Regions from separate parts of the Streptomyces sp. NPDC003635 genome, predicted to be linked through region 1. Evidence: riboswitches for the same ligand, from Rfam matches in the RefSeq annotation. Region 1 holds a riboswitch; the other holds the start of a gene.
What was found. Region 1 has a riboswitch for ZMP and ZTP ahead of ACWDRW_RS29485 (bifunctional 5,10-methylenetetrahydrofolate dehydrogenase/5,10-methenyltetrahydrofolate cyclohydrolase). Riboswitches for the same ligand answer to the same signal wherever they lie in the genome.
Positions count from the first base shown of each region.

Region 2: it holds a riboswitch for ZMP and ZTP, as region 1 does, so the genes downstream of both, ACWDRW_RS05540 (glycine hydroxymethyltransferase) here and ACWDRW_RS29485 (bifunctional 5,10-methylenetetrahydrofolate dehydrogenase/5,10-methenyltetrahydrofolate cyclohydrolase) in region 1, are expected to answer to the same signal.

Region 1 covers NZ_JBSFOK010000038.1:86,385-91,208, forward strand. The annotation lists gene ACWDRW_RS29465 (SDR family oxidoreductase) at 1-215, opposite strand, end outside; gene ACWDRW_RS29470 (DNA-3-methyladenine glycosylase family protein) at 295-1,209, opposite strand; gene ACWDRW_RS29475 (hypothetical protein) at 1,285-1,581, opposite strand; gene ACWDRW_RS29480 (nuclear transport factor 2 family protein) at 2,173-2,538, shown strand; ZMP/ZTP riboswitch at 2,564-2,648, shown strand; gene ACWDRW_RS29485 (bifunctional 5,10-methylenetetrahydrofolate dehydrogenase/5,10-methenyltetrahydrofolate cyclohydrolase) at 2,669-3,517, shown strand; gene ACWDRW_RS29490 (CU044_5270 family protein) at 3,518-4,474, opposite strand; gene ACWDRW_RS29495 (RNA polymerase sigma factor) at 4,467-4,824, opposite strand, start outside.
Region 2 covers NZ_JBSFOK010000004.1:57,155-61,978, forward strand. The annotation lists gene ACWDRW_RS05530 (glutathionylspermidine synthase family protein) at 1-1,177, shown strand, start outside; gene rocD (ornithine--oxo-acid transaminase) at 1,241-2,446, opposite strand; ZMP/ZTP riboswitch at 2,549-2,638, shown strand; gene ACWDRW_RS05540 (glycine hydroxymethyltransferase) at 2,673-4,121, shown strand; gene ACWDRW_RS05545 (hypothetical protein) at 4,170-4,824, opposite strand, start outside.

The DNA.
Region 1 (4,824 bases):
ACCATCAGGACGCGGTCGGTGGGGCGCAGGGCGCGGACGACGGCGTCGTGGTCGTCGTAGGCGCCGGACACGGCGGTGGCGCGCGGCAGTTCGGGGGCTCTGGACGGGGTGCGGACCAGGAGGGTCTGGGGGATTCCGGCGGCGGCCAGTCGGCGGGCGATACGTCCGCCCAGGCGTCCGGAGGCGCCGGTGACGGCGTAGGTGGGCTCGGCCATGGCGGGCTCCTTGCTGGGGTGCGGGGGTCGGCTGTCGATCCGTATCAGACGTGTGTGCGGTCGTCGGGGGTGACACGCGCTAGCGCAACGGCCCCGCGCGGGGCGCCCGGGGGCCGTGGCGCGGGGCGGCCCCCGGGCTGAGTTCCAGCAGGCGGACCACGCGGTAGCGGTGCGGGCGCAACGGCTCGTAGAACGCCTCGATCTCGTGCTCCGCCAGGGGCCGCCCCAGGAGCGCCACGCCCGTCATCGTGCCGAGGTGGTAGTCGCCCAGGGGCAGCGCGTCCGCGTCACCCAGGGCCCGGTGGCCGACCTGGGCGGCGGTCCAGACGCCGACGCCGGGCAGCTTCGCCAGGACGTCGTACGCCCGTTCGGGATCGCCGGCGCAGCGGTCGAGCCATACGGCATGGCGGGCCGCCTCGACGAGGGTGGCGGAGCGGTGCAGGTCCACGCCCGCCCGGCGCCACTCCCAGCTGGGGACGGTCCGCCAGATCTCCGGGGGCGGGGGTACCCGCATGCCGTCGGGGGCGGGGCCGGGCGGCGGCTCCCCGTACTTGTGGACCAGGCGGGCGAAGGAGGCGGCGGCGTCCAGGCCGACGACCCGCTGTTCGAGGACCGCGGGCACAAGGGCCTCGAACAGCCGTCCGGTGCAGGGGATCCGCAGGCCGGGCAGGCGGCGCACGGCCCCGCGCAGCACGGGGTGCGCGGGCCGGAACAGTTCAGGCCGGTCGCCCTCGCCGAGTTCACGCCGGACGGAGTCGGCGAGCTCGGCCGCGCCGGGTCCCCAGACGTCGACGCCGAGGTCGTCCAGGCGGTGCTGGCGGATGCGGTAGGTGACCGCTCCGGAGGCGGTGCGCGCGACGCGCCACACGGTGCCGTCGGCTTCGACCCGGTGCGTGGGGTCGTAGGAGCCGCGGCGCAGACTGGACAGGGTCAGCCGCGCGTCCACGGGAAAACCGGGCCGCCAGCGCACGGACCGGTCCGGAGGCTGCCGCATGCCTCCCACCCTCCCGGAAACACCGAGGGGCCGCCCGGCGGTCCGGGCGGCCCCTCGGTGCGGGGGGACGGCGGGTCAGTACTCGATGCCGGGGAGCAGACCCGTCACCGGGGCGACCATGTCGGTGACCTGGTGCAGCTGGTTCAGCTCGTGCACCCGGTTGAGCTCGTTCAGCTGCGCCGAAGGCTTCGGCATGGCCGCCTTGTGCGCTTCCGGGATGTCGCTCACGGTCAGCGAGTCGAGCATGCGGATCGGGCTGAGGTTCGCGCCGGGGGCGGCCTCCGCCTCGGCCGCGCTCGCCAGCGGCGCGGCGAGGCCGGTGACCGAGGCGGCCAGACCGACGGCGGCGACGATACGTCGAGTTGAGATCATGTTTGGAGCAACGCCGACGGGCCCCCGCCGGACACGGCCGCCGGGCCCGGCTCACCCGTCAGGCGGACCGCCGCACCGCGCTTGCCGCGCCCGCGAGAACGCCTGACCCGCGCCCGCAAGCCCGCCCCCGACCACACCCGCAGCCTCGCCTCCCCCGCGCCCGCGAGAACGCCCCGGCACACCCGCAAGATCGCCGCAGCCGCGCCGGGAGATCGCCCCCGGCCACATCTGCAGCCTCGCCTCCGCCGCGCCGCGAGCCCCCGTCGACACCCGCAAGATCGCCTCAGTCTCGCCCGCGAGAACGCCTCCAGCCACGCCCTCGGCCTCGCCTCCCCCGCGCCCGCAAGCCCGCCCCCGGCCACACCCGCGGCATTGCCTCCCCCGCGCCCGCGAGATCGCCTCAACGCGCGCCCGTAGAGCCGCCCCGGTCGCGCCCGTAAAGCCGCCCCGCCCGCTGCCGCGAGACCGTCCCCGCCCCGCCCCCAAGGTCGCGCCCGCTGCGCTTGCCGAGGCCGCCGGGGCGGAGGAGCCTCTTAGGTGAGGCCGGCGCGGCACGCTCCCCCGAGGCCGCGGGCCTTCGAGGAGGCAACCATGGGCAGCGCGGCACACCCCGGCTTCGACACCGAAGCCTTGCGCCGGGGCATCGAGGGAGACACGGCGACGACGCTCCTGTCGCTCTACGCGGACGACGCCGAACTGCGCGTCGTGGACCGCAACACCCAGCCCAGCAGTCCCCGGGTCCTGCACGGCCGTGACGAGATCAGCGAGTTGCTGGAGGACGTCTACAGCCGCGACATGACCCACAAACTGGAGCGCTGTGTCGTCGAGGGCGACACCGTCGCCTTCACCGAGTCCTGCCGGTACTCCGACGGGGTACGGGTGCTCGCCGAGTCGATGGCGTCCGTGAAGGACGGCAAGATCGTCGAGCAGACGATGATCCAGGCCTGGGACGAGTAGACGAGTAAAGGAGTCCGTTAGGGTGGGGGCGGGCCGTGACTGGCGCTGAGGTGGAGCACCACCGGGGAGCGGCCTACGCAGAGTCGATGCCGTGCGCCTGGGCGAACCGGAACCAGCCCAGGAGTGGATCATGTCTCAGGCACGGCTCATGGACGGCACGTCCCTCGCCCGCACGATCGTGACGGAGACCGCCGAGCGGGCGGCCCAGCTCACCGAACGCACCGGCACCGCGCCCTGTCTGGCGACGGTGCTGGTCGGCGAGGACCCGGCCTCGGTCACCTACGTCCGGATGAAGCAGAACCGCTGCCGCACGGCCGGCATCGCGTCCCGGCACGTGGCGCTGCCCGCGACCACCACCACCGAGGAACTCGTCGCCGAGCTGCGGAAGCTGTCGGACGACCCCGGCGTGCACGGCATCCTGCTCCAGCACCCGATGGGCGCGCACGTCGACGAGCGGGCCGCGTTCGAGGCGATAGCGCCGGAGAAGGACGTGGACGGCGTCACCTTCGCCTCCTTCGCCACGATGAGCTTCGGCCTGCCGGGCTTCGTGTCCTGCACGCCCGGCGGCATCATGCGGCTGCTGGACGCCTACGACGTCGATCCGTCCGGCAAGCGCGCGGTGGTCGTCGGCCGCAGCGCGATCCTCGGCAAGCCGGCCGGCATGCTGCTGCTCGCCCGGGACGCGACGGTGACGTACTGCCACTCCCGTACGGCGGACCTGTCGGCGGCGGTCCGGGAGGCGGACATCGTGGTCGCCGCCGTGGGGCGGCCCCGGCTGATCCGGGGTCAGGACATCAAGCCCGGCGCGGTCGTCGTCGACGCCGGGTACAACGAGGGGAACGTCGGTGACGTCGACTTCGACTCCGCCGTCGAGCGGGCCTCCCTGATCACCCCGGTGCCGGGCGGTGTGGGTCCGATGACGATCGCCGTCCTGCTGGAGCAGACGGTGACCGCCGCCGCCCGGCAGCTCGGGGTGTGATCAGCGCGTCCAGGCGCGGTACGACATCACGTCACCGGCCCTGACGTCGTACTCGGGCTCCGCCTCGGCGAAGGTGCTCTCGAGCCCGAGGACGGCGCCGGTGGCCGGGTCCAGGATCAGCATGTGGCGGATGCCGGAACCGTCGTACACGTACGCCTGTCCGACCCGCCCGAGCCGGTCGGTGACCCGGCCCACCGGCCTGAGCCCGTCGGCGTCCGCCAGCAGGCGGGTGAGCGCCGCCGACTCCCGGGCGCCGAGCGTCCAGGTGTCCAGCAGCACCCCGACGGCGTCGAGGAGTTGGCCGGTGTCGAGCTCGTTTCCGGTGTACGCGGCCTCCTGGAGGTAGGAGCGCAGGCGGGCGGGGTCGGCGGGCGGCGGTGACTGCGGAGGGGCGTCGCTCCAACTGGGCGGGTAGGTCTGCCTGCTGAGGACGTGGCCGTCGTCGACGAGTTGCCCGTCGTCGGTCAGGACGGGTCGGCCGGGGTGCCCGGGGTCGGTCGCCACGACGAGTTCCGTGTGACTGCCGTCGGCCCGCCACCGCACGAGACGCTCCTCGGGGAGCGTGACCGGCGGCTCGTCCTCGCTCATCCCCAGGCTCCACGACCGCACATGCGTGCCCTTGCGGAGCTTCGGCACACCGTCGGCCGCCGATGCCTGCGCCCTTTCGGCCAGGGTGCGCAGGGTTACGGGGGTGGCGTCGGCCCGCACGACGAGCGGGTGAGGTGCGGCAAGGGCCGGGGTGGTGGTGCGGTCGGAGAACAGCAGCGCCGACACGAGCGCCGCGACCAGCGCCGTGGCCGTCAGCGCCCAGAGCAGGCGGGGGCGGCGGGAGGCGCGGGCGTTCAGCAGCCGGTTCAGGTGCCGTTCGGCGGTGTGGTCCAGGGGGCCGTCGCCGAAGTGGGGGCCGTCGGTCGGGACCGGGTTGGCGCCGCGGAGGAGGTCGAGTTCGTCAGCCATGGCCGTGCTCCTTGGCGGGGGTCGTGGGGCCGATGCGGTCGATCTCGGCTCTGAGCCGACGCCGGGCCCGGTGCAGGCGCATGGCCGCGGCGCGGGTGCCGCAGCCGAGGGCGACGGCCACTTCGTCGATGCCGAGCTCCTCCCAGGCCGTCAGCCGCAGCACCTCCTGGTCGGCCGGGGAGAGCCGGCCGAGGGCGTCATGCACCCAGGCGCCGGGGGCCTCCGCGTCGGGGCCCTCCGCCATGTGCCGGCCGTGGGCCGCGTCGTCGTTGCCCATCCGGCGCACCAGTCGCCGCCGGCGCCCCTGGCCGCGTACCGCGTTCGCCAGGCAGTTGCGTGCCACGCCGTAC
Region 2 (4,824 bases), on a different contig from region 1:
CCGCACCATCGCCCCCCGCCCCGACTGGCAGCACACCGTCGAGGAACAGGGGTTGATCTACCCGCTCACCCGCTACCCCGACGACTCCCTGCGCCCGTACTGGGACGAGAGCGCCTACTACGTCTTCTCGCTGGAGGAGGTCGAGGCGCTGGAGGAGGTCGTCGAGGAACTGCACCGCATGTGCCTGCGGGCGGCGGACCACATCATCACCTCCGGGCGCCTCGCCGACCTCGGCATCACCGACCCGCGCGTGGCGGAAGCGGTCACCGAGGCCTGGCACCGCCGCGCCGAACTGCCCTCCGTCTACGGCCGCTTCGACCTGCGCTACGACGGCCGCGGCCCGGCGAAGCTGCTGGAGTACAACGCCGACACCCCCACCTCCCTGGTCGAGGCCGCCTCCCCGCAGTGGTTCTGGATGGAGGAGCGCTTCCCCGGCGCCGACCAGTGGAACTCCCTGCACGAACGCCTGGTCGCCGCCTGGAAGAAGCAGGCCGCCCTCCTCCCGCCCGGCAGCCCCCTGTACTTCGCGCACTCCTCCGCCGACGAACTCGGCGAGGACCTCATGACGGTCGCCTACCTCAAGGAAACCGCCGAGCAGGCCGGCCTGGACACCGACTGGATCTCCATGGAGGAGATCGGCTGGGACCGCCTCTCGGGCCGGTTCGTCGACAACCGGCTCCGCTTCATCCGCAGCTGCTTCAAGCTCTACCCCTGGGAGTGGCTCACCACCGACCGCTTCGCCGGTCACGTCCTGGACACCCTCGACAACGGCGGCGGCACGGGGACGACCCTGTGGATCGAGCCGGCCTGGAAGATGCTCCTGTCCAACAAGGCCCTGCTGGCCATCCTCTGGGAGCTCTACCCGGGCCACCCCAACCTCCTCCCGGCCCACCTCGACGGCCCGCGCGACCTCGCCCGCACCACCGGCTACGTCGCCAAACCCCTGCTGGGCCGCGAAGGCGCGGGCGTGACCGTCCACGAACCGGGTGCCGACCCCGTCATCCGCGACGAGCCCTGCTGCTACCAGGAGCTGGCGCCGCTGCCCGACTTCGACGGCAACCGGGTCGTCCTCGGCGCCTGGGTCGTCGAGGACGAGTCGGCGGGCCTGGGCATCCGCGAGTCCGGGGGACTGGTCACGGACGAGTACGCGCGCTTCCTCCCGCACGTGATCCTCTGAGGCCGGTACGGCGCACGTGATCCTCCGGTACGGCTCGATCCATGCCCGGGTCGACCCGATCGGCTACAGCCCCAGTACGAAACGGAGTTGGGCGAGCCCCCAGTCCAGGTCCTCCTTGCCGATCACCAGCGGCGGGGCGATCCGGACCGTGGCGCCATGGGTGTCCTTCACCAGCACACCCCGGTCCATCAGCTTCTCCGACACCTCACGCCCGGTGCCGTAGCGCGGTGCGATGTCAACGCCCGCCCACAGTCCCCGCCCCCGCACCGCCGTGACACGGCCGGTGTCGGCCAGCGCGGTCAGCTCCCGGTGCAGATGATCACCCAGCTCCGCCGAACGCGCCTGGAACTCGCCCGTCCGCAACATCGCGATCACCTCCAGCGCCACCGCACAGGCCAGTGGGTTCCCGCCGAACGTCGAGCCGTGCTCCCCGGGTCCGAACACCCCCAGCACCTCGGCCGAGGACACCACCGCCGACACCGGCACCACCCCGCCCCCGAGCGCCTTGCCCAGCACGTACATGTCCGGCACGACCCCCTCGTGCTCACACGCGAACGTCCGCCCCGTCCGCCCGAGCCCCGACTGGATCTCATCGGCCACGAAGAGCACGTTCCGCTCCCGGGCCAGCTGCCGCACCGCCGCCAGATAGCCGGACGGCGGCACCAGTACCCCCGCCTCGCCCTGGATCGGCTCCAGCAGCACCGCCACCGTGTTCTCGCTCAGCGCCGAACGCATCGCCGTCAGATCCCCGTACGGCACGATCTCGAACCCCGGTGTGTACGGCCCGAAGTCCGCCCGCGCCTCCGGGTCCGTGGAGAAGCTGATCAGGGTCGTCGTCCGACCGTGGAAGTTGTTGCCCGCGACCACGATCTTCGCCATCTCCGCGGGCACGCCCTTGACCCGGTAGCCCCACTTGCGGGCCGTCTTCACCGCGGTCTCCACCGCCTCCGCGCCCGTGTTCATCGGCAGCACCATCTCCATGCCGCACAACTGCGCCAGCTGCTCGCAGAACGCGGCGTACCGGTCGTGATGAAACGCCCGCGACGTCAGCGTCACCCGTTCCAGCTGCGCCTTCGCCGCCTCGACGATCCGCCGGTTGCGGTGCCCGAAGTTGAGGGCCGAGTAGCCGGCGAGCAGATCCAGATAGCGCCGCCCCTCCACATCCGTCATCCAAGCCCCGTCGGCCGACGCGACGACGACCGGCAGCGGCGCGTAGTTGTGCGCACCGTGCGCCTCGGCCGCGGCGATGAGGGTTTCCGTAGTGGTCACGGCACCTCCAGAAGACACCCGAAGACAAGCGGGACCCCCTTCCTATCCTTGCTCGGATGGTGGACGCGGGACCTTCACCCGACGGCGCGCCCGGTAGGCTGACCAGCGGGCCGTGACTGGCGCGCTGGGATGGGACCGACCATCGGGGAGCGGCCCGGTCGTGACTGTGTGCCGTGCGCCTGGGCCGAACCGTGAACGCTGAACGCCACGCCGTCCGGAGGCCGACTTGTCCGAGCAGCCCCTGTCCAACGAATCCACCGCCTTCCGCGCCGCCCTCGACGTCATCCGCGCCGTGGAGCCGCGGGTCGCCGACGCCATCGGCCAGGAGGTCCACGACCAGCGCGAGATGCTCAAGCTGATCGCCTCCGAGAACTACGCCTCCCCGGCCACTCTGCTGGCGATGGGCAACTGGTTCAGCGACAAGTACGCCGAGGGCACGATCGGCCGCCGCTTCTACGCCGGCTGCCGCAATGTCGACACCGTCGAATCCCTCGCCGCCGAACACGCCAAGGAGCTTTTCGGCGCCCGCCACGCCTACGTCCAGCCGCACTCCGGAATCGACGCCAACCTCGTCGCCTTCTGGTCCGTCCTCGCCGCCCGCGTCGAGGCCCCCGCCCTGGAGAAGGCAGGCGTCCGCCAGGTCAACGACCTCTCCGACGCCGACTGGGCCGAGCTGCGCCAGGCCTTCGGCAACCAGCGCATGCTCGGCATGTCCCTGGACGCCGGCGGCCACCTCACCCACGGCTTCCGTCCGAACATCTCCGGCAAGATGTTCGACCAGCGCTCCTACGGCACCGACCCGGCCACCGGCCTCCTGGACTACGACGCCCTGCGCGCCTCCGCCCGGGAGTTCAAGCCGCTGATCATCGTCGCCGGGTACTCCGCCTATCCCCGTCTGGTGAACTTCCGGATCATGCGGGAGATCGCCGACGAGGTCGGCGCGACCCTCATGGTCGACATGGCCCACTTCGCGGGCCTGGTCGCAGGCAAGGTCCTCACCGGCGACTTCGACCCGGTCCCGCACGCCCAGATCGTCACCACCACCACCCACAAGTCGCTGCGCGGCCCGCGCGGCGGCATGGTCCTGTGCGACGACTCCCTCAAGGACCAGGTCGACCGAGGCTGCCCCATGGTCCTCGGCGGCCCGCTCCCGCACGTCATGGCCGCCAAGGCCGTCGCCCTCGCCGAGGCCCGGCAGCCCTCCTTCCGGGACTACGCCCAGCGCATCGTCGACAACTCCCAGGCCCTCGCCGAGGGCCTGATGCGCCGGGGCGCCACCCTGGTGACGGGCGGCACGGACAACCACCTCAACCTGATCGACGTGGCCACCTCCTACGGCCTGACCGGCCGCCAGGCCGAGGCCGCGCTCCTGGAGTCCGGCATCGTCACCAACCGCAACGCCATCCCGGCCGACCCCAACGGCGCCTGGTACACCTCCGGCATCCGCATCGGCACCCCCGCCCTGACGACCCGCGGTCTCGGCACCGCCGAGATGGACGAGGTCGCCGGCCTCATCGACCGCGTCCTCACCACCACCGAGGCCGGCACCACCAAGTCCGGTGCCCCCTCCAAGGCCGCCCACGTCCTGGACGCGAAGATCGCGGACGAGATCTCCCGCCGGGCGACCGACCTGGTGGCCGGCTTCCCGCTGTACCCGGAGATCGACCTCGGCTGATCAACGCCCTGTTGAGTTGTCAAGGAGCAGCGATTCCCAGGATGACTCTCAAAGATCGATGAGCTGCTGACGCGGCCCCTCCCGCGGCGGTCCGGCACCCGGCCGGGCCGCCGCGCGGCGTATCGCGAGCGTGCCGCCCACCCCGGCCGCGAAGCCCACGGCCAGACCCGGCAGCGCCCACCACACGGCGTCCTCCGCCGGCGCCGGGCCGTCGGCCCCGGCCAAGGCGTGGGCACTCGGTTCGCCCAGTACTCCGGCCCGGTCGAGGTGCTCGAAGACCGAGCGGGGTGCCCGGTGCCAGCGGATGTCGTCGTCCTCCACCTCCGGCGCCGGATCCGAGCGCACCCACGGTGTGCCGTCCGCCGCGACCAGCAGCTGGTCCTGCCGCTCGACGGCCACGTCCCCACCCGGCGCCCGATGCGTCATGGGCCGCCCGCCCACCCCCGTCAGCCCCCACACCACCGTGATCCGCACCGGCGGATGGCGACCCTCGACCCAGGCCTCGGGCACCCGCTCCGTCCCCGTGTACATCGGCTCCAGCAGCTGCCACAGCCGGGCGAACCGCGGCTCCCCGGACCGCACCGAGGTCGGCTGCCCGACACCCCCACCGACCACCATCGCCAGGTCCGGTGCCTCCGTCGCGGCCCCCGCACCGCCCCCCTCCGCCTCGACCGCCCCGGCTGCCGCCGCCCCTCCGACCAGC